DNA from 2 places in the Micromonospora sp. NBC_00617 genome. Region 2 is predicted to be linked to the other one. Evidence: riboswitches for the same ligand, from Rfam matches in the RefSeq annotation. Region 2 holds a riboswitch; the other holds the start of a gene.
The links. Region 2 has a riboswitch for S-adenosylmethionine ahead of OG505_RS29445 (aminotransferase class V-fold PLP-dependent enzyme). Riboswitches for the same ligand answer to the same signal wherever they lie in the genome.
Positions count from the first base shown of each region.

Region 1: another riboswitch for S-adenosylmethionine. It lies ahead of OG505_RS16860 (ABC transporter substrate-binding protein); the one in region 2 lies ahead of OG505_RS29445 (aminotransferase class V-fold PLP-dependent enzyme).

Region 1 covers NZ_CP107751.1:3,687,966-3,699,402, reverse strand. The annotation lists gene OG505_RS16880 (Na+/H+ antiporter) at 1-1,351, shown strand, start outside; gene OG505_RS16875 (hypothetical protein) at 1,498-2,793, shown strand; gene OG505_RS16870 (amino acid ABC transporter ATP-binding protein) at 2,803-3,549, opposite strand; gene OG505_RS16865 (amino acid ABC transporter permease) at 3,546-4,325, opposite strand; gene OG505_RS16860 (ABC transporter substrate-binding protein) at 4,365-5,177, opposite strand; SAM riboswitch class IV at 5,541-5,652, opposite strand; gene OG505_RS16855 (amino acid transporter) at 5,736-7,676, opposite strand; gene corA (magnesium/cobalt transporter CorA) at 7,906-9,033, shown strand; gene OG505_RS16845 (hypothetical protein) at 9,050-9,235, opposite strand; gene OG505_RS16840 (MFS transporter) at 9,587-10,555, shown strand; gene OG505_RS16835 (2'-5' RNA ligase family protein) at 10,784-11,299, opposite strand; gene OG505_RS16830 (DUF664 domain-containing protein) at 11,379-11,437, shown strand, end outside.
Region 2 covers NZ_CP107751.1:6,345,751-6,357,187, reverse strand. The annotation lists gene OG505_RS29465 (AI-2E family transporter) at 1-1,210, opposite strand, end outside; gene OG505_RS29460 (GroES family chaperonin) at 1,369-1,707, shown strand; gene OG505_RS29455 (hypothetical protein) at 1,800-1,967, shown strand; gene OG505_RS29450 (PrsW family intramembrane metalloprotease) at 1,984-3,465, opposite strand; SAM riboswitch class IV at 3,489-3,609, shown strand; partial or broken gene OG505_RS29445 (aminotransferase class V-fold PLP-dependent enzyme) at 3,689-4,120, shown strand; gene OG505_RS29440 (FUSC family protein) at 4,294-5,496, opposite strand; gene OG505_RS29435 (metal-dependent phosphohydrolase) at 5,635-6,291, shown strand; gene OG505_RS29430 (DUF4031 domain-containing protein) at 6,263-6,547, opposite strand; gene OG505_RS29425 (FAD-binding oxidoreductase) at 6,604-8,004, shown strand; gene OG505_RS29420 (hypothetical protein) at 8,015-8,551, opposite strand; gene OG505_RS29415 (glycerol-3-phosphate dehydrogenase/oxidase) at 8,641-10,455, opposite strand; gene OG505_RS29410 (S8 family serine peptidase) at 10,645-11,437, shown strand, end outside.

The DNA of each region.
Region 1 (11,437 bases), 2.7 Mb from region 2:
CGAGATCCGGGCCAACCTGCCGGTGATCGGGCTGCTCGCCGTGGTGCTCGTGGTGCTCACCATGGTCACGGTGTCCCTGACCGCGCAGGCGTTCGGCGTGAACCCGGCGGCCGCCTGGGTGCTCGGCGCGGTCCTCGCGCCGACCGACGCCGCCGCGGTCACCGGCCTGGCCAAGCGCCTGCCCCGGAAGCTGCTCACCACCCTGCACGCGGAGAGTCTGATCAACGACGGCAGCGCCCTGGTGATCTTCGCGGTGGCCGTGGGTTTGCTCACCCAGAGCGAGAAGCCGGGGGTGCTGGGCATCGGCGAGGAGTTCGTCGGGGCCGGCGTCGGCGGGGTGGTCGCCGGTCTGCTGGTGGGCGCCGCCGTGGTGCTGATCCGTAAGCGGCTCGACGACCCGCTGCGCGAGGGGGCGCTGAGCGTGCTGACGCCGTTCGGCGCGTTCCTGCTCGCCGACTCGGTGCACGCCAGCGGTGTGCTGGCCGTCGTGGTCGCCGGCCTGGTGCTGGCCTACGCCGGTCCGCGGGTGATCCGCGCCCGGTCCCGGGTGCTGGCGTTGGCGTTCTGGGACCTGTCCACGTTCCTGATCAACGGCGGGCTGTTCGTGCTGCTCGGCACGCAGATCCCTCGGGCGGTGAGGGGCATCTCCAGCACCTCGCCGGGGCGGGCCCTGTCGATCGTGCTGGTGGTCACCCCGGTCGTCGTCGCGACCCGACTGCTGTTCGTCTACCTGACGGCGGAGTCGGCGAACCTGCGCCGCCGGATGCTGGATCAGGGCGAGACGGCGTCCGACTGGCGGGTGGGGACCGTGGCCGGCTGGTCCGGTTTCCGGGGCGCCGTGTCGCTCGCCGCCGCCCTGGCCGTCCCCACGATGACGGCCGCCGGTAAACCGGTGGCCGAACGCGACCTGATCATCTTCGTCACCGCGCTGGTCATCGTCCTGATCATGCTTGTGCAGGGCACCACCCTGCCGCTGGTGGTGCGCTGGGCGGGGCTGACCGGCGACCCGGAACGCGTCGACGAGGCCCGGCAGGCCCGCCTGCGCGCCACCCGGGCCGGCCTGGACGCGCTGCCCCGGGTCGCCGCCGAGGTCGGCGTCGAGGGGGAGACGGTACGCCGGCTGCAGGCCGAGTACCAGCGGCACCTGGAGGACTTCAACGACAGCGGTGGGCGTACCGCCGAGGAACGCCGGCTGGACCGCCGACTGCGCCTCGGCGTCCTGGCCCACAAGCGGCGGGAGCTGACCCGGCTGCGCGACAACCGGGAGATCGACGACCTGGTGCTCCAGGAGCTTCAGGCCGCCCTGGACAACGAGGAGATCCGGCTGCTGGGGCGGGGCCCCAACGAGTGATCACCCGTCGGTGCGACCGGGGCCGGGCCTGACGGATTGGTGACACCGTCCCCCCGCGCGTGCGGGACGTTCGGGCACGTCGTCGGCGGGTACGGTAAGAAGCGGTTCGGCGTCCGTCGATGTGTTCGGCCCGCGAGGGGGTGCCCATGACCACCGGAGGGATCGAAGCCGACCTGCGGACGGTCACCGAGCGGGAGTTCCTCGACGAGCTGGTGGCGGTCACCCGCGAGCGCGTCGCCACCGAGTTCCTCTACCTGATGGCACAGGACGACGCCGTCATCGGGGTCCAGTGGGAGCAGCCCGGCGTGGACCACCTCCGCCGCTACCGGGTGCTCGACGCCTGCCCGCACTGCGTCGTCCTCGATGGGGTGGTGGCGCTGGCGCCGATGCTGCCGCTGGACGTGCTGCGCGCCGGGCGCACCCGCCCCCAGTACGAGACGGTGCTGCGCACCGGCCGGCTGCCCCACCTGGCGTTCGCCCGCCCGGCCGATCCGCCCGGCGCGAGCTGGCTGGGGGACTGCCACGCGGTCGATGGCGACCCGCACTCCGCCGCCGACTGCCCCAGGCATGCCGTGCCCCGGCCCACCGGCGACCCGCTGGAGCTGCGCCTCGGGTCGCTGCCCCGGGCCGTCCGGGAGCTGTACCCGCACGACGACGCCGCGACCGCCGACCTCCAGCGGCGGCTGCGGATCGCCCAGGACTGGCGGGCCGACGCGCAGGCGGTGGCGAGCGGCATCCGCGAAGCAGCGGCGACCTGGGCGTTCCTGCGCACCTCGTGCGTGCTGGGCGTGCCGGTGCCCGGCGTCAACGGTCTCGTGCTCACCCTGCCCCCGAGCCGGACCCCGGACGACCGGCCCCTGGCCGAACTGCACGCCGCGACGGTGCGCGCCGTGCCCACCGGTCGCCCGCTGCCCTACCAGGAGCGGGCCTGCCTGCTGCCGGAGCCGGCGTCGAGAACGCACCGCATGCCGACGTACGCCGGCGCGGTGGACCTGACCGCCGCGGCGCCGGTGCGCACGCTACGTCTGCCGTCGCCCCGCCGACCGCTGAGCACCACCGGCCGGGGCGTGCTGCTGCTCTACGAGGCCCGGCACGCCATGGGCCGGCACGTCGCGAGCGCGCCGGTGCGCGACGCCGCGTACTGGGATTCCGAAGCCGCGTTGAACGTCTTCGAGTTCACCCTGCTGGAGCGGGTCGCCGGGCGGCACTACCAGGAGGCGGTGGCCGCCTACCTCCAGGCGCTGCGCCGGGAGGGCGACCTGCTCGCCCGCCCGCACAAGGTGCTCGACCGGCGCCGACGCAAGGCGCTCTCGCTGGCGTTCGGCGGGCTGGACGACGAGGAGCTGCACCTGTGGGCGTCGGTCGCGTACCGCAACGCGATCCTGGAGCTGCTCGGCGACCTGAAGGCGTTCGCGGTGCACCTGCGCCTCCAGGCCGGCTGAACGGGCGTCTCAGAGCACCTGGGCGAGGAAACGGCGGAGCCGGGGATGCTCGGCCCCCTCGAAGATCCCCTCCGGCGGGCCGGCCTCCAGCACCACACCCCGGTCCATGAAGGCGACGGTGTCGGCGACGTGCCGGGCGAAGCCCATCTCGTGGGTGACCACCACCATTGTCATTCCGGCGGCGGACAGGTCGGCCATCACCCCGAGCACCCCCTTGACCAGCTCCGGGTCGAGCGCCGAGGTGGCCTCGTCGAAGAGCATCACCTCGGGCCGCAGCGCCAGCGCCCGGGCGATCGCCACCCGCTGCTGCTGACCACCGGAGAGCTGCGCCGGCCGCGCATCGGCCTTGCCGGCGAGCCCCACCAGCTCCAACTGGGCGCGGGCGACCGCCACCGCCTCGTCCTCGCTGAGCTTGCGCAGCCGGCGCAGTGCCAGGGTGACGTTGCGCAGCACGCTCATGTGCGGGAAGAGGTTGAACTGCTGGAAGACCATGCCCACCCGCTGGCGCAGCGCGTCCGGGTCGTCGCGCAGGACACTGCGCCCGTCCAGCAGTACGTCGCCGCGGTCCGGCTCGATGAGCCGGTTGAGGGTACGCAGCAGAGTGGACTTGCCCGACCCGGACGGCCCGATCACGCAGGCTGTCCCACCACGCCGCACGGTCAGGTCGACGCCGCGCAGGACGCGGTTCGGCCCGAAGGCCAGGTGGACGTCGCGGGCCTGGAGGCTGACCGAGGTGGTGGTCGCGGTGGTGGTCATCGCCGGTCTCCTTCCGGGGCCCCGGCCAGCGCCGGGTCGTCCTCGTCCTCGTCGTCGGCGGATGCGGTGGCCGGCCGGCCGTGGCGCAACCGCCGGTCGATCCAGTTCACGACATGCGTCAGCGGGACGGTCAACGCCAGGTAGAAGAGCCCGGCGAGCAGCAACGCGGACTCGTTGCCGGTGGTGGCCGCATAGTCCTGCCCGATGCGGAACAGCTCCCGCTGGCTGGCCACCAGGCCGAGGAAGTAGACCAGGCTGGAGTCCTTGATCAGCGCGATGAGCTGGTTGACCCAGGCGGGCAGCACCCGCCGGATACCCTGCGGGATGATCACCAGCCGCATCGCGTCGGCCCAGGAGAAGCCGAGTGCCCGCGCGCCCTCCAACTGGGCCGCCTCCACCGACTGGATGCCGGAGCGGAAGATCTCCCCGATGTACGCCGCCGCGATCAGCGACAGCGCGAGGATGCCCAGCGGGTACGGGTCCGGTCCCCAGACCTGCATGCCGAACGGCGCCAGCCCGACGCCGATCAGCAGGATCGTCGCCGCGGCCGGCAGCCCCCGGAACACGTCGGTGTAGACGCGCGCCGGCCAGCGCAGCCACCGACTGCGGGAGATGCCGGCCACGGCCAGCAGCAGGCCGAACACCGTGCCGAGCAGGGCGGCGGAGACCGCCAGGATCAGCGTGTTGGGCAGCCCGACCGTCAGCATCTCGGGCAGCGCCTCGCGCATCGCGTCGGCGTCGAAGAAGGTCTCCCACAGGGTGCTCAACGGATCCATCGGTCGCCTCTCCTACCGCCCCGCTCGCTCGTCACCGGCTCAGGACGCAGCCGACGCCGACGCCGACGGCGCGGCGGACGCGGACGGCGCCGCCACGGTGCCGCTGCCCGGAGTGAAGTCCGCCGGGATCGGGCGGCCCGGGTAGTACTGCGCCTGCAACCGGCTCCAGGTGCCGTCGGCGATCACCTCGTCGAGGCCCTTGTTCAGCGCCTCGCGCAGCTTGTCGCTGCCCTTGGCCACGGCGTACGCGGTGGGCGCCGGGCTGAGCTGCTTGGCCGCCACGGTGATCTTGCCGTTGCTCTCGGCGGCCGACTTCTCGCCGATCTCCGCCGGGGCGATCCACGCGTCGGCGGTGCCCGCCTTGAGCTGGTTGATCGCGCCGTTGTAGTCCGGCACCCGCACCGGGTCGAGCTGCTTGCCGGTGGCGTAGTCGTCCTGGACGGTCCCCTGCACCACCACGACCCGCTTGCCGGCGAGCTGGTCGAACCCGGTGATCGGCGAGCCGGCCGGCACGTCCAGCCCGAAGTAGCCGAAGTCGTAGCCGTTGCCGAAGTCGACGGTCTTCTTCCGCGCCTCGGTGATCGTGATCGAGGAGCTGCCGACGTCGAACTTGTGGTTGTTGACCTGGGAGAGCAGCGCGGAGAAGTCGGTGCCGACGAACTCGACCTTCAGGCCGAGCTTGCCGGCCACGGCGGTCAGCAGGTCGTTGTCGAAGCCGGTGAACTTACCGTCCTTGAGGTACACGTTCGGCGGGGCGTCGGTCAGCGTGCCGGCCCGCAGCACGCCGGCCTGCGCCAGCCCGTACGGGTTGCCGGCGGCGCCCGACGAGTCGTCGCCACCGCAAGCGGCCAATCCGCCGGCAACCACAAGGGCCGCCCCAACGGCAACGAACCGGCTCAAACCAGAAAAAGATCGCACAGGTGTCTCCAAAAGGGTGCGTTGACCCGGTCGATCATGAAGTTGTTGCCCCGACACGCCGGTCGGGCGGGCAACAACTTCATGATCGACGCGAGGGTCGCGGGTGTGGGCGTGGTGCGCCCGGGAGGGACGGGGAGGGGGAGTTAGCGCGTGGGGTGGCGGTTACACGCCGCGCTGCACATCCGCATCAGGTCCACGTGGCGACGCCGGGTCAGGGTCGGCGTGAGCCGACCGGCCGGTGGCGTGGGGCTGAGAATGCGCATACGGTCTCCCGGGTCTGTTGCTGACCTGGGTGCCAGGCCACGCTTGCGCCGGCGTTCTGCCGGTGCCTGGTCTTCACCCGGGGCACCCCACCGCGGAGGAGGGTTGCCGGCCAGCGAGCCGGGGCTTCGCGCTGGCGCTCATGACCTGCGCCGAGGCTAGCAGCTCCGACCGGTGGATCGTCCAGCGGTTATGACCACGCTCACCGTCGGCGACGGTTCGACCGGCAGGTCAACCGGCGTGCACGTGCGGCCGGCGGCGCGGGTCGGGCTCCTGGCGGCGCAGGATCTCCCGGGTGACCGAGGCGATGGCGCCCTGCCCGAACGCCAGGTAGCGCAGGATGTTGCGAACCGGGCCGTACTCGCTCCATTCGAAGTAGATGTGTGGGCGTCGCCGGCTCCGGTCGCGGATCTCCAGCAGCAGGGCGGCGAGCGCGGTGGGCACCGAGGAGCCGGTCAGGCTGAGCACCGGGTAGCTGTCGTGCGCCACGCTGCCGCGCACCAGCAGCTCGGTCTCGAAGTCCGACGGGTCGGTGACGTGGACCTCGACGAAGATGACGTCGCTGTCGTCGGGGAACTCGTTGTCCGCCATGGTCTGTGCCAGCTTGGCGCGGTACTCGGCCGGGTCGCGGCGCTCCGGCTCGTGCGCGATGAGGCGGATCCGACGCGTGGCCCGCTCGTCGATCATCCGGGCGGCGGCCGGGTCCAGCTCGACGTGGTCGACTCGCAGCTCGTAGGCCCGCATGAGCCGGGACAGCACCGACACCAGGATCATCCCGCTGATGAAACAGGCGGCGATCTTGACGCCGTCGGGGCGTTCCACGACGTTCGCCACGGTGGTGTAGACGAAGATCAGCGCGATGGCTCCGAAGGCGTACGTCCGTCCCCGCTGCCGCCGTCGTCGCGCCGCGAGGGTCACCGCCGTCGCCGCCGAGGTGATCAACACCAGGACCCCGGTGGCGTACGCGCCGCCCTGCGCGTCCACGCTGGCGGAGAAGACCACCGTGATCAGGAACGCCACCGAGGTGAAGACCAGCACCAGCGGCCGTACCGCCCGCGCCCAGGTCGGGGCCATGCCGTAACGCGGCAGATACCGGGGTACGAGATTGAGCAACCCGGCCATCGCCGACGCGCCCGCGAACCACAGGATCCCGATCGTCGACAGGTCGTAGACGGTGCCGAACACGCCGCCGAGGTGCTGGTGCGCCAGGTAGGCCAGCGCCCGGCCGTTCGCCGGCCCGCCCGGCTTGAACGCCTCCGGCGGGATCAGCAGGGTGGTGGTCACGCTGCTGGTGATCAGGAAGACGCTCATCGTCGCGGCGGCGGTGGTGAGCAGCCGCCGCGCTCCCCGGATCCGGCCCAGCGGCCGGTCCTCCGAGTCCTCGCGATCCCCCCGGATGTGCGGCATCACGGCCACCCCGGTCTCGAAACCGGACAGGCCCAACGCCAGCTTCGGGAACACCAGCAGGGACAGCCCGACCACCAGCAGGGGATCGCCGTGCCCGGTTCTCAGCGCGGTGGTCCAGTCCCCGACCGCGCTCGGGTGGGTCACCACCCGCCACAGCGCGTCGGCGATCACCACCGCGTTCAGCGCCAGGTAGACCGCGACCAGGACGACGGCGATCCCGATGGCCTCGCCGAATCCCTTGAGGAACACCGCGCCCAGCAATGCCACCAGCAGCAGCGTGAGGGGCACCTCGTGTCCCTTGAGCCCGCTCGGCCAGAACGGGTTCTCGTCGATGTGGGCTGTCGCGTCCGCCGCCGAGAGCGTGATGGTGATGATGAAGTCGGTGGCCGCGAAACCGAGCAGCACCAGCACGAACAGCTTGCCCGGCCAGTAGCTCAGCAGGCGTACGAGCATCGCGATCGAGCCCTCACCGTGCGGGCTCTCCACCGCCACCCGCCGGTACACCGGCAGCGCGCCCAGCAGCGTCACCAGCACCAGCACCAGCGTCGCCACCGGCGACAGCGCCCCGGCCGCGAGCGCCGCGATGCCCGGCTGGTAGCCCAGCGTCGAGAAGTAGTCGACACCGGTCAGGCACATCACCTTCCACCACGGGTGGTGCCGATCCTCGGGCGGGCGGCCGCCCGGGCCGGAATGCCGCGCGGCCCGCTCCGTCCCGCCCTCGAGCAGCCAACCGCGCAGCCGCCCGGCGCGCCTGTCGCCCTGCACCGGCGCTTCCCCCGTCCTCCGCCCATGGTCACCGCGAGTATCCGCCCGGCCACACGCGCCCGTTCCAGGTACGCCGAACCCGCCCGTCCCGGGTGGGGAACGGCCGGCGAGTCGGAGGGTTTCGGGCCGGGGGCAGAGGGGATGCAGCGCCTCCGGCGCGCCCCGCACCGAATCGCCCGGTCGGGCCGGGAGGCCGCCGGATCGGATGCCACCGGGAAAGGAGCGGGTCATGGTCGGCGGCCGTCGCTTCCGCCCGGGTGGTGGCTTCGGCCGTCAGCTCGACGAGCACGAGACCCGCGTCGGCGTGCCGCCACCGCCGGAGCCGCCCCCGCCCGCCGGTGGCATGGTGGACAGTGCCATCTACATCCGGGGACACCGCTTCGCCTCGCCGGCCGGTCTCGCCGAGACGTACTCCTGCCTGCAGGAGCAGGACGAGGCGATGGCCTGGATCGGGTTGTACCGGCCCGACATCGACCAGATCTCCTCGCTGGCGCGCGAGTTCCGCCTGCACGACCTGGCGGTGGAGGACGCGATCAACGCCCACCAGCGACCCAAGCTGGAGCGGTACGGGCACACGCTGTTCGTGGTGCTGCGCGCCGCCCGCTACGACGACCTGCGGGAGGAGGTCGAGTTCTCCGAACTGCACCTGTTCATCGGGCCCGGTTTCGTGGTGACGGTCCGCCACGGCGAGGTCCCCGACCTGGCCGCGGTGCGGCGGCGGATGGAGGCCGACGCGCCGATGCTGGCCCAGGGGCCCGAGGCGGTCCTGTACGCGATCCTCGACCAGGTCGTCGACGGGTACGCGCCGGTGGTCGCCGGGTTGGAGAACGACATCGACGAGATCGAGACCCAGGTCTTCGGGGGTGACCCGAACGCCAGCCGGCGCATCTACGGCCTCAGCCGGGAGGTCATCGAGTTCCAGCGGGCCGCCCGGCCGCTGCTCACCATGCTCGACGCGTTGGCCACCGGCGCTGGCAGCTACGGCACCGACGAGGAACTGCGCCGCTACCTGCGTGACGTGACCGACCACCTCACCCAGGTGGTCGAGCGGGTGGACGGGTTCCGGCACCTGCTGCAGAACATCCTCACCGTCAACGCCACCCTCGTCTCCCAGCAGCAGAACGAGGAGATGCGCAGCCTGACCGCGGCCAGCTACGCGCAGAACGAGGAGCTGAAGAAGGTCTCCTCGTGGGCCGCGATCCTGTTCGCCCCCACGCTCATCGGCACCGTGTACGGCATGAACTTCGTCCACATGCCGGAGCTGAACTGGCGCTTCGGCTACCTGTTCGCGCTGCTGCTGATGCTGCTGGTCTGCGGAACCCTCTACCTGGTCTTCAAGCGGCGCGGCTGGCTCTAGGAGCGGGGCGCGAGGCTCACTCGATGCCGCGCAGGATGTGCCGCTCGTCCTCACTGTCATCGTCACCGGCGGCGATGCGACCGAGCAGCACGGCGGCGGCCCAGATGGTCAGGGGCGTGGCCGCCCCGGTCATCCCGCCACCGGTCCGGTCGTGGCTGGTCTGGCTCCGCTCCGTGCGCGGTGGCCTGCGCTGAGCCTGCATGGGCCCTGCCTCTCCTCGTCGAAGCCGCCGCGGGCGGCGCGGTGTGCGCCCGCGCCCCCGCCGGGCGGCCCGCTCGCGCGGGTCACCACCGGTACGGCATCCACGTCGAACCATCCCACGCCCGGCCGCATCCGCACCCCCTGTTTTCGGTTTCCCGACTGTCGCCCGCCAAACCGGACATCTCGCCCTCGATGGTGCATCGACTGGCCGAGTGGGTAGCGAGGCACGGGTGAGTGAAGCTCTCGACACGGCCGCACCCGCCGTTCCCGGACGCCGGGCGTTGCCCCCCTACCTCGTCGCGGCGACGCTCGCCCGGGGTGCGGACGCCGGTGCCGCGGTGGGGTGGTCCTGTTGGCCACCCTGCCGGAGGTCGGGGCCGATCGTCCGGCGCTGCTGGGCGGGTTGCTGGCCACCTGCCTGACCGCACCGCATCTGCTGGGGCCGTTGCTCGCCCGCCCGCTGGACCGGGCACGGGACGGGCGGGGCCTGCTGGCCGCCGCCTTCGCCACGTACGCCGGAGCTGTCGCGCTGGCCGCGCTGCTGCTCGGCCGGGTGCCGGTCGGTGTGCCTGCCGCGCTGCTGATCGTGGCCGGGGCCTGCGGGCCGCTGCTGACGGGGGGACTGAGCAGCCGGCTGGCCGCGCTCCTCGCCCCAGACGAGCGGGCGCAGCGCCGGGGTCAGGGCTGGGACGCGGTGACGTACGGGGTGGGCGGCAGCGCCGTCCCGGCCCTCGTGGCAGTGCTCGCCGCCGTGGCCGGACCCCGGATGTCCCTGCTCGGGTTGGCCGCCGCCACAGTGGTCGCGGCGGTCCTGGTGGGCACACTGCCGGCGCGTGTGCCCGGACGGCACGGTACGGCGCGGACCGTGCCCGCCGCGCGCGGCGGCCTGCGGGTGCTGCTCGGGCCCGGGCCGCTGCGCCGGGTCACCGGGGTCACCATGGTCGGCGCGCTCACCGGTGGGGCGATCTCGGTGCTCGCCGTCATGCTGGCAGCGGACCTCGGCCGGGAGGCGGCCTCCGGTGCGCTGCTCGCCGCCGCCTACGGGGGCGGAAACCTTGTCGCCGCGCTCCTGGTCACGGCGTTCCCGCTGACCGGCGAGCCGGAGCGGCTCACGTTCCGCTGGGCGGCGCTCGGCGCGGTGGCTGTCGCGCTCTGCGCGGCAGTGCCCGGCTTCCCGGTGGGGGTCGCCTCGCTCGGCGCCGGACTGGCCGGGGTGCTCGCCCCGCTGGGTCCGCGCCTGCTGCTGGTGGCCGGCGCGTCGGTCACGCTCGCCGCGACGGCCGGGGCGACGGTCTCGCGGCGGCGACGCGACGCGGCCTAATCCGAGTAATTTCCAACCCTGGCTGGACGGTGGGCGCAGCCGACGGCCGGCGGTGACCGATGGTCACCTCCGTGCGGGCGGATGTGGTCGTGAGCCGTATACCTCAGAGTCATATTCATACCTCTGAGGTATACCGCTCAACAGCACATCGACACTGCGGGCGGCCACAGCGGATGGCCAGCGGCCTTCGCCGCAACCCCAGCCCGTCTTGAGTCAGGACTTACTGGTCTAGGGCAGCGGATGGGCGATGCCGCGGGCGTGGTCGGTGAGAGCCGCACCGACCACTGTCGCGGCGACTGGCAGCACCTCCAGGCAGCGGCGTACCGCGGCGGCCATCAGCGTGTTCGGCACCCGCATGGACAGCGTGCAGTGCGGCACCCAGCGCCCCGGCTGGTAGTGCTCGACCAGGCCGATGCCGGCGGCGGCGAGCCGGCCGTGCACCAACCGGTGGTGCGCCAGCAGCTCCGGCGTAGGCGCCGGGCCGAGCCAGAGCACCCGCCCGACGAACTGCCCCGCGTACTGGAAGTCGAGTCGTAGGGGAGCCGCCACGACGGTGCCGCGCAGTGCCTCCGCTACCTGGGCGGGATCGAAGCGCGGCGCGACCGCGAGCGAGACGTGCGGACGGTGCCGCTGCTCCAGCAGCGAGCGCATGCTCTGCACGCCCTCGGCCTCCAACGCGTCCCACAGCACCCGGATCCGCCGGGTGGCATCCGGGTCCAGATACAGCTCCAGCGCCGCGACCACGTGATCACCGTAGCGGCCGAGGTCTGGCTGTCGGTGTCCGGCGGTACCGTGATCGGAAACCGACCAGGAGGCGTGCCCCGTGGACGTGAGTGACCTGCTGACCGAGACGTACGACCGGCTGCCCGACCTCGTCCGCGC
Region 2 (11,437 bases):
CCGCGATCAGCGGCACGGAGACCAGCGCGCCGGTGATGCCCGCGAGCACCACGCCGGCCGCGATCCCGATGATCACCGCGAGCGGGTGGATGGCCACCGCCCGGCCCATGATGAGGGGCTGGAGCACGTGCCCCTCCACCTGCTGCACACCGATCACCGCGCCCAGGATGATCAGCGCGGTGACCGGCCCGCTGTCGACCAGCGCCACCAGCACCGCCACCCCACCGGAGAGCGCCGCACCGACGATCGGGATGAACGCGCCGAGGAACACCAGCGCCGCCAGCGGGAAGGCGAACGGAACGTCGAAGATGACCAGGAAGATGCCGATGCCGACCGCGTCGATGAAGGCGACCAGCACGGTCGCGCGGACGTACGCGACGAGGGTCTGCCAGGCGGCGCGGCCGGCGTCGTCGACCTTCCACCGGGCGGCCACCGGCAACAGCCGGACGAGGAAACGCCAGATCTTGTTGCCGTCCCGCAGGAAGAAGAACGTCGCGAACAGCACCAGCAGCGTGCCGGTCAGCACCTCCGCCAGCGTCGCCGCGGTGCTCAGCGCGCCGCTGGTGAACTTCGAGGTGTTGTCGTTGATCCAGCCCTGCGCCTCCTCGATGTAGCGGTCGAGCTGGGTGTCGGACAGGTGCAACGGGCCGGTCTTCAGCCAGTTCTGGATCTGCCGGACGCCCTGCGAGGACTTCTCGCTCAACTCCGGTACGCCCTGGATGAACTCGTTCACCACCAGGGTCAGCGTGCCGATGACGCCCGCCAGACCGCCGACCAGCACCACGGCCGTCGCCAGCGAACGGGGCAACCGCGCGCGCAGCAGCCAACCCACGGCCGGCGCGAGCAACGCCGAGAGCAGCAACGCGATGGCCAGCGGGATGATCACGATCCGGACCGTGCCGATGATCCGGAGCAGCGCCCACGCCACCGCGCCGATCACGATCAGCCGCCAGCACCAGGCAGCGGCGATCCGCAGCCCGTGCGGCACGTCGGCGTCGTCCCGGCTGGAGGTCGAGCTGTGCAGGTCCACCTGAGGCTCCGCGCCGACGACCGTGGCCGTCGGCGGGGCGGCGGGCCCGGGAACGGCCGGCGAGGCCACCCCGGCCGTCTCCGGCGCGTCGCTCGGCGTCTCCTGAGCCGCGCCAACCGACTCCTGTCCTGACCGGTAGGCGCGGCGCAGCCGCCCGCGTACCCGCTCGAAGCGGCTCAAGCGCACCTCCTGGCAGAAGAATCGTCCGCCCACGGCGACAGGTCGGACAGCATACGTGCGTTTCCCACACCGTAGGGCAGTTCCGCCACGCAGTGCCCGGACGGCCAGGGGCGTAACCACCGGCGGCCGGTCACCCGGGACACGGTAGCGTCTGCCCCGTGACCGCCGACCAGGATTTCGACTCCGGCCTGCCGATCCGCCTGCTGCACGACCGCGTGCTGGTACGCATGGACGGCAGCGAGGGCGAGCGCCGTTCCACCGCGGGCATCGTCATCCCGGCGACCGCCGCGGTCGGCAAGCGCCTCGCGTGGGCCACCGCGGTCGGCGTGGGGCCGAACGTCCGCGCCATCGTCTCCGGCGACCGGGTGCTCTACGACCCGGACGACCGCTCCGAGGTCGAGCTGCACGGCCGCGGGTACGTGCTGCTACGAGAGCGCGACGTGCACGCCGTGGCCGCCGAGCGGGTCGACAACGACTCCACCGGTCTCTATCTCTGACGCACCTCCCCTGGCCGGCGGGCGTCACCGCGCCGTTTGCCAGCCCGTGGCGCGGGAAGCCAGTCGGCGACCGTGGGCCCTGGGGAGGGACGATGCCGGTATTCGTGAAGAAACTGCTGGCCTGGGGCAGCGTCGCGTTCCTGATCTATTTCATGGCGTTCCGGCCGGACGGCGCCGCGCAGATGTTCAAGGCGGTCGGAGCCGCGATGATGGCGATGGCGCAGGGGCTCGGTGACTTCCTCACCACCCTGATGACCTGACCCCCGCCAGCGCCCGTCAGGGGTGACCGGGCGGCCACGGCGCCGGGGGGCGCGGACCGTGCCAGCCGGCCGGTGCGTAGCCCATCGGGGGCGGCGGCGGGGCGAGCACCACCGGGACCGGCACGACCGGCTCGTCGGGCGCGTCCACCGACCGCTGCGTGCCGTCCGGGAAGCGCAGGTGGTAGCGACTGCCGTCCCAGACACCCACCGGGGCCTGTGGGTCGCGACCCACGAAGTACGACCGGTACGCCGTGATCGCCTCCAGCAGTTGCCGCTCCTCGGCAACCGTCCGCTCCCGGTCAGCGGGCTTACGGTCCAGACCACGAAGCGTTCCGTCGCGCAGCAGGGCCAGCCGGGTCGCGGCGAGCTGGTATCCGCGCATCGCCCGCACCCCGGCGTCCCCGGCGACGCGGCGGGCCCAGCTACGGGCGGCGTGCCGACGGCCCAGGCTGCTCAGGGCGGCCACCTCGGGCGGGCTCAACCAGCCGGCGCGCACGTAGTCGGGCAGAGTCCGCTCGGTGAGCCGCCCCTCCCAGGCGCGCAGCCACAGGGCCAGGCCGACCGTGCCGAAGAACACCGGCACCATCAGGCCCAGGAAGCCGTACAGCATGATCACCGCCTCGCCGGTGGCCTGGGTCAACGTCGGCAGCAGGTTCCACGTGCCGTGCAGCATCATCGCCAGCAGCAGGCCGGCGATCGGGGCGAGCACGCGGACCCGCCGGTCGGCCGTGCGCGAGGCGACTCCGAGCCCGACACCGGTCATCGAGGTGAAGAGGGGATGGGCGAACCCGAACAGGAGGATCCGCACGATGAAGATGGCGATCACCTGCTGGGCGCCGGTCGCCGGGCCGTACCGGTCGGCGCCGGCCGCGTAGCCGTACCCACCCAGGTAGAGGATGTTCTCCACCATCGCGAAGCCGACTGCGGAGAGCCCGCAGTAGACCAGGCCGTCGGTGATGCCGGACCACTCCCGACGCCGGAACACCAGCAGCAGGATCGGACCGAGCGCCTTGGTCAGCTCCTCGATGAACGGCGCCACCAGCACGCCGGTCAGCGCCGCCGGCAGCCCCCAGGCGGCGAACCGCCCGGCGGCGAACTCGTTCACGGTGAGCGAGGCGGCGGTGGAGACGAACGCGCCCCAGGCGAAGCAGAAGATCAGGTATTTCAGGGGTTCCGGTTCGTACCGGTCGAGCCAGAGGAAGCAGGCGACCAGCACCGGCACCGGCAGGATCGCGGCGACCACCCCGATGAGCAGCGCGTCGAGGCCCAGCGACTGACCGAGGCGGATGACCATGAAGACCGCGCACGCGGCGATGAACAGCACCACCCCGGCCAGCACCAGGAACCGCCGCCAGCCCAGTCGGCGCAGCGGCATCCGGGGCGCCGCGCCGGCGGGCGGTACCGCGGGCGGGAGCGGCGACGACGGCAGGGGTGCACCGGGCGGGGTGTCGGCCATGCGGTCAGCGTAGCCATCCGCCGCCGGCTGGTCCGGTCGCATCCACAGCCGCTACGCTGCCGGCAGGTCACGAGCGCCAGCGTCAAGCCCCGGCTTGCTGGCCGGCAACCCTCGTCGAGTTCGCGGTGGGGTGCCCCGGGTGATGACCAGGCCCAGCCCGATCGGCGTGCTGGGCAAGCGCGGACCCCGTCCCGACAGCACACCCGGGGTCCCTGACCCCGGAGGTTCCGGCGTGTCCGTCACCCTCGTACCCTCGCTGCCCGCCCTGCCCACCGTCGCGCCCAAGCCGTCGGCGCCGCTCGACGTGCTCGGCGTACCCGGCGAGATCAACCTCGACTACGCGGCCACCGCGCCGTGCGCGCGGGCCGCGGCCGACGCGGTGACCGAACTGCTTCCCTGGTACGCCAGCGTGCACCGCGGCGCGGGAGCGCTGTCGCGGCGCTGCACCCTGGCCTACGAACGGGCCCGGCAGACGGTCGGCGACTTCTTCGGCGCCCGCGCCGACGACCACGTGATCTTCACTCGGAACACCACCGACGCCCTCAACCTGCTGGCCCGGGCGCTGCCCGCCGGCACGACCGTCGTCACCTTCGCGGGCGAGCACCACGCCAACCTGCTGCCCTGGCCACGCGGCTCGGTGCGCCTGCCAGTGCCCGCCGACCCGGCCGGGGCGGTCCGCGCTCTCGCCGCCGCCCTGCGTTGCGCGTCAGCATCGGCCTGGGCAGCACCGCCGCCCAGGTCGACCGGCTGCTCGCCGCGCTCACCGAGCTGGCCTGAGTCGAGCTGGCCTGAGTCGAGCTGGGCTGAGTCCCGCGCTGGGCTGAGTCCCGCGCTGGGCTGAGTCCGGCCCCGGACGCCCGCCGCCGGCGCTCAGCCGATGGGCGGGGCCGTGGGTGGCTTCGGCGCCTCCCCCGGCTCGGCCGGTTCGCCGACCGGCCGTTCCTGCTCCCCGAAGGCCGTCCGGATCCACCGGTTCGCCTCTTCCTGCTCGACCCCGGAGGCCACCAGCAGGTCACTCGCCGTGGTTCGGATCTGGGCGACCACGACACTCCCGGAGAAGCCGACTCCCGCCCCGTACGCCCGGCCGGCCTCGCTGACGGCCCGCAGCGAGCGCTCCCGTGCCTTCTGCGGCTCCTCGCCCGCCGCGAACTCGTGCTTGAGCAGCCGGACCGACTCGGCGAGGTGGCCGATGGCGTCCGGCATCGGATCCGGCACCGGCTCGTCGTCCTCGATCAGGGTGACGGACCGGCGGATCAGCGTGCCGCTGTTGCGCATCGCGCGGTCGATCGGGTCGGCCGCCTCCGCGTAGTGGGTCAGCTCGCCGCGGCGGTGCCAGCGGGCCGGCGACAGGGTGGCCGTCTCCTTCGCGCCCTCGATCGCCTCGGCCAGGGTGGCCAGCTCGTTCTTGTTGTTGCGCAGCCGCTCCAGGGCCCGCTGGATGCCGGCCCGATCCCGGTCGCGCAGCCCGTCGGCGGCGGCGTCGAGCTGGGCGGCGAGCAGGTCCAGCGCCGGTCGGGCGGCCCGGTTGATCACCCGGAGCGGGTTCAGCGGCAGCAGGACCGCCGTCACCAGCAACGCGATGCCGCCGCCGACAAACGCGTCGACGAAGCGCGGGATCTCCAGGTTCTCAGTGGATGGGCTCAACGTCACGATCAGCACCGCTGTGGCCGCCGCCTGGATGACGATGGCCACGCTCGCCCCGGCGAAGATGGTGAGCAGGATCGCCACCGTCACCACCAGGCCGAGCTGCCACGCGCCGGTGCCGAGGAAGTAGATCAGGAGGTCGCCGACGAACACCCCGACGCTCACCCCGGCGATCAGCTCGACGGTCCGGCGGAACCGCTGCCCGACCGACGCGGCAAGCGTGCCGACCGCGGAGATCGGCGCGAAGACCGGTTGCGGGTTGCCGAGCACCTTGTGCGAGATGAGGTACGCCAACCCGGCTGCCAACCCGGCCTGGACGGCCAGCCCACCCGCCATCCGCACCCGGTGCAGACGGTCATGCAGGGTGGCCCGGCCCCGCTGCCGCAGTTGCTGAGTGGCCTCGGCGATGCGCGCCCCGTCGACGTCCACCAGGCCCTCGCGCAGCGGGGTACGCCGCACCACCGGAGGTTTTTTGTCCCGGGCCACCGCCATGGGCGCGACTACCCGTGGCGGACCCCCTGAATCCTCCCTGCCGCGTACCGCGCCCCGATACGGCAGACTCGGGCGGTGGCCGATCTGCTGGACCGGTGGCGGGCGGCGGTCCGTGACGCCGGAGCGAGACCCGACGAGCGCTCCACCCAGGCCGGAAAGGAGTTGCTCGCCCGGTGGCGGGAGCCGCACCGGCACTACCACACGGTGACGCACCTGAGCGTCGTCCTCGATGTGGTGGACCGGCACGCCGCGCTGGCCGACCGGCCCGACCTGGTCCGGTTGGCCGCCTGGTGCCACGACGCGGTCTACGACCCGCGGGCCCCGGGCGACACCAACGAGCGGGACAGCGCCGCGCTGGCCGGGAACCTGCTCACCGGGCTCGGGGTGCCGGCGCCCGCGGTGGCCGAGGTGTGCCGGCTGGTCCTGCTCACCGCCGGGCACGCCGTGGGCCCCCGCGACCGCAACGGCGCCCTGCTCTGTGACGCGGACCTCGCCGTGCTGGCCGGGCCGCCGGCGGCCTACGACCGCTACGCGGCGGCGATCCGGCGGGAGTACGCGCACGTGCCCGAGTCGGCCTTCCGAACCGGACGGGCCACCGTGCTCACCGGGCTGCTGGCACTGCCCGCGCTGTTCCGGCTACCGCCGCTCGCCGACCGGTGGGAGCAACCAGCCCGCGGCAACCTGCGCCGTGAGCTGGCGGCACTCAGCGGGCCGCCGACGGACCCGGTTTGACCAGGTGCTTCGGGCGACGCAATCCCGCGTCGCGCAGCAACCGGACGAGTTCCCGGCTCGGCACCACCCGGGCCCCGAGCCACACCGCCGCCGTGAACCGGTCGGCCGGGATGTCGTAGTGGTCCCGGTCGAAGCCGCGCCGGGGTGCGCCCAGCGCCTCGGCGAAGGCGTGCAACTCGGCGTAGGAGACGTCGCTGATCAGGTGCGACCAGAGTCGACCGCGCCACGGCCAGGCCGGTCGGTCCAGGTAGAGCATGGTGCCCAAGCTAGCCCGCGTTGATGATCGGTGGTCGGCGACCTAGCCTCGGCGGCATGGCCCCCACCGGACTCCTCGACGACCTGCGCGCCGCCCTGGGCGAGAACGCCGTGCTCACCGACCCGGACCTGCTGCGCGTGCACCAGCGCGACGAGGCTGACCTCTGCGCGGCCGGCGTCCCCCTCGTGGTGACCCGCCCGCGCGGCACCGAGCAGGTGGTGGCGGTGATCCGGGCGGCGGCACGGCACGGCGTACCGGTGGTGCCGCAGGGCGCACGGACCGGGCTGGCCGGCGCGGCGAACGCGGTGGACGGCGCGGTGGTGATCAGCACCGTCGCGATGGACGAGATCCGGGAGATCGACCCGGTGAGCCGTATCGCGGTGGTCCAGCCCGGCGTGGTCAACGCCGCGCTCGCCGCGGCGGTCGCCGAGCAGGGACTCTGGTACCCGCCGGACCCCGGTTCCTGGGAGTCGTCCACGATCGGCGGCAACGTGGCCACCAACGCCGGCGGCATGTGCTGCGTGAAGTACGGCGTGACCACCGAGTACGTGCTCGGCCTGGAGGTGGTGCTCGCCTCGGGCGAGGTGCTGCGCACCGGGCGGCGTACCGCCAAGGGGGTGGCCGGTTACGACCTGACGCGGCTCTTCGTCGGCTCGGAGGGCACCCTCGGGGTGATCACCGAGGTGACCGTGGCGCTGCGGCCGGCCCCGGCCGACTCGCTGACCCTGGTCGCGGTCTTCGGCTCCACTGCGGCGGCCGGCACGGCGGTGGCCCAGATCGCCGCGCGGGGCCTCACGCCCAGCCTGCTGGAACTGCTGGATCAGACCCACCTGCGGGCGATCGAGGCGTACCAGCCGATGGGGTTGCGGACCGACGCGCAGGCCCTCTTGCTGGCTGCCGCCGACACCGGCAGCCGGGCGGGCGACGACCTGGCGGCCCTGGCCGAGGTGTGCGAGGCGGCCGGCGCCGAGGAGGTCTACGCGGCCACCGACGCGCTGGAGGCGGCGGCGCTGCTGCAGGCTCGCCGCCTCGCCCACCCGGCGATGGAGAAGTTCGCCGCCGACACCCACCCGGATGGCAGCGGTGGCCTGGTGATCGACGACGTGGCGGTGCCGCGGGGCGCGCTCGCCGCGCTGCTGGACGGGGTGGCCCGGATCGCGGCGGACTGCGACGTGCCGATCGGTGTGGTGGGGCACGCCGGGGACGGCAACATGCACCCGAACATCGTCGTCGACCGCGCCGACCCGGCGAGCGTTGAGCGGGGCCGGCGGGCGTTCGACGAGATCATGCGGCTCGGCCTGGCCCTGGGCGGCACCTGCACCGGCGAGCACGGTGTGGGGCTGCTCAAGCGGGACTGGCTGGCGGCCGAGATCGGCCCGGTCGGCGTCCGGGTGCATCAGGCCATCAAGGCGGCGCTGGACCCGGCCGGCCTGCTCAACCCGGGCAAGGTGCTCTGAGGGGGCTACGTCAGCCCTTGACCTCGGCGGGCGTCGCCTGGGTGAGCAGCAACAGAATCTCCCCCGCCACCGTCGGGCGTTCCTCACCCGGGCAGTCCTGCGAGGTGATCAGCCCGGACGAGGTGAGCAGGCTGGACGTCAGCGCGTCGATGCAGGTGGTCCGGTACCGCCGGACCTGGTCGGTCTCCTCGGCGAGCCGGGGGTCGGCGAGCAGCACCTGGAGGCGTTCGGTCTGCTCCGCAGCCAGCCTGCCCCGGGAGGTGACCCCGTCGCCGGCACAGTCGAGGCACTGCCACGAGCCGTCCCGCTCGACGCTCAACGTGCGCAGCGGGGCGTCGGCGCCGAGCCGTTGGATCAGACTGACCTGGCCCGCGGCGACCGTCGTCGGGATGTCGGGTGCCGGCACACCGGCGGCCGAGCCGGCCGGCGGTTGGGCGACCGGCGCGTCGGCGTCGTCGCGGCCGAACAGCGAACACCCGGCCAGGGCGACGGCGAGCGCCACGGCAAGCAGGGGGGTGAGGAGACGGGGGCGCGCGCGGTACAGCACGCGCGGAAACCTACCCCACCGTAGGTAGCGTTCGAAACCACCATCCGGGCCGGTATCGATAGTTACCACTCGGTAACGTCACTTTTCGGTCATCGTGGCGTCGGGCGCAGCTCGGCCTGGTCGTCGTCACCCCGGTCCGCCGCGTAACCCCGTACGTCCGGTGCGCCGAGTCGGGCCGCGTCCGCCCCGGCGTCGTCCGGCATCAGTTGGGACTGCCGCTCCGCCTCCACCCGCGCGCGGTAGTTTTCGACCTCGCGGGCGCTCCTCGCCGCGTCCCACCCGAGCACCGCACCCATCAGCTCGGCGGTGTGCTCGGCCGACTCCAGGCCACGGTGGCTGGTCTCGAAGGAGATCCTGGTCCGTCGGGTCAGCACGTCCTCCAGGTGCAGCGCACCCTCGGCCCGCGCCGCGTAGGCGACCTCCGCCGCCAGGTACTCCGGAGCACCGGCCAGCGGGGACGCCAGCAACGGATCGGCGTCGATCAGCGCCAGCAGGTCGAGCGTGAGGGTGCCGTACCGCTCCAGCAGGTGCTCCACCACGCCCACCGGCACGCCGTGCCGGCGGGCCAGGTCGGCCCGGTCGCGCCACATCGCCGGGTAGCCGTCCGCGCCGAGCAGCGGCAGGTCGGCGGTACGCGACGCGCGGGCGCCACCCAACCGGCGTACGGCCCGGTCGACAACGTCGGACGCCATCACCCGGTACGTCGTGTACTTGCCGCCGGCCACCAGCAGCAGCCCGAGCATCGGCTCGAACACGGCGTGCTCGCGGGAGAGCTTCGACGTGGAGTCGGCCTCACCAGCCAGCAACGGCCGCAGCCCGGCGTAGACGCCCTCGATGTCGGCAGTGGTCAACGGCCGGTCCAGCACGGTGTTGACCTGCTCCAACAGATAGTCGATGTCGCTGGCCGAGGCCGCCGGGTGGGATCTGTCCAGTCGCCAGTCGGTGTCCGTCGTGCCAATGATCCAGTGCCCGCCCCACGGGATGACGAAGAGCACCGACCGTGCCGTACGCAGGATCAGCCCCGTCTCGCCGGTGATCGCCGAGCGGGGCACCACCAGGTGCACCCCCTTCGAGGCGCGCACCCGGACGCCGGGCCGCAGGCCCACGTCGTTGAGCATCCGGGACATGTCGTCGCTCCACACACCGGTGGCGGCGATGACCGTGCGGGCCTGCACCTCGAACTCGGCGTCCGGAGACCCGGCGGGCGCCTCCAGGTCGCGGACCCGTACGCCGGTGACCTCCCGCGCCTGGCGGATCAGCCCGACGGCACGGGCGCTGCTCACCACGGTGGCGCCGAGGCTGGCCGCGGTGCGGGCCAGGGTGACGACCAGCCGGGCGTCGTCGACCTGCCCGTCGTAGTAGCGGATCGCCCCGGCCAGCGCGTCGGCCCGCAGGCTCGGGAAGATCCGCCGGGCCCCCTCGCGGGTCAGGTGCCGGTGCAGCGGCATGCCCCGGCCCCCGCCGAAGAGACCGGCGAAGGCGTCGTACGTCGCCACGCCCGCGCCGTAGTACGAGCGGCGGAAGATCCGGGCGGGCAGGTCCCGCAGGCCCCGGCCGGCCGGCAGCGGCACCAGGAACGGCACCGGGCGGACCAGGTGCGGCGCGAGCCGGGTCGCCAGCAGGCCCCGCTCGGTCAACGCCTCGTGGACCAGGTGGAACTCCAACTGCTCCAGGTAGCGCAGCCCACCGTGGATGAGCTTGCTGGATCGGCTCGACGTGCCCGAGGCGAAATCGCGGGCCTCGACGAGGGCCACCTTCAGGCCCCGGGACGCCGCGTCCAGGGCGGCGCCCGCACCGGTCACCCCGCCTCCGATGACCAGCACGTCGAAGCGCTCGGCGCGGAGTCGGCGCAGGTCGGCCGTACGGCGAACCGGCGAGAGCTGCCCGGCGACGGATCGGGAGATGTTGGGGTCACGCACCCATCCACCGTAACCGCCGTGCCAGCCGGTCGGCATTCGCCGCCCGCCCCGCCTCCGTTTCGCGTCGACCCGCCGGAGATCTTGGACAGTTTCCGTCAGCGGCTGACGGAAACTGTCCAAGATCTGCGCGGTTCTTCGATTCGAGACTGCTCGGGGTGGTCGTAGGGTTTCCGGATGCATGGTCAACCTGCGCATCCCGGGCTCGGCGACCGCAGCTCCCCGTGGCCGGTGGTCGCGGCCGTGTTCGTCGGCTGCTGGATCGTGGCGGTCACGGTGGCCACCCAGACCGGTGGCTGGCTCACCGATCAGGTGCTGCTCAGCTTCGGACGAGACCGGGTGGGCTGGCTCTGGCCGGTGCTCGGCCTGACCGTCGTCGTGTTGGTGGGCACGCCCGCCCTGCTGCTGGCCGTACTGCCCCGGTCGACCACGGTCCGGGCCACCGGGCGGGTGTGGCTGGTCGGGGCGCTCGCGCTCGGGGTGCTCACCCTGCTGCGGGTCGTGCCACCGGCGCACCACGAGGCATACCTCGCCGCGCTGGCCGCCGCGGCATCGCTCAGCGCGCTCACCGTGGCCTGGTCGGCGCGACGATCGCCCGGCTCGGACGTCGGCACCGCTTCCGACGCCACCGCGTCGTGGGCCGGCGCTGCGACGCCGAACGGCGACGCCACCCCAGCTCAGGCCGCCGAAGGCCCGGAGTCGAGCGCCGATGCCGCATCGTCGGCCGTCGGAGGCCCGGAGCCGGTCCGGGGACAGCGTGGATCGCGCCGGCCCGGGCCGGTGCCGCTGCTCGCGGTCGCCGCCGGGCTGGCGCTGCTGCTGCCCTGGGCCTGGCTGGGCGCGCTCGGCGGACTGCTGGAGACCGTCCTCGCGGGCCTGGCGGCCGCCTCGCTGGGCATGCTGGCGGCGGTGCTGTTGGACGCCACCTTCTGGTCCCGGTTCGCGGTCGGCCGGCCGCCCCGGCCGGCCC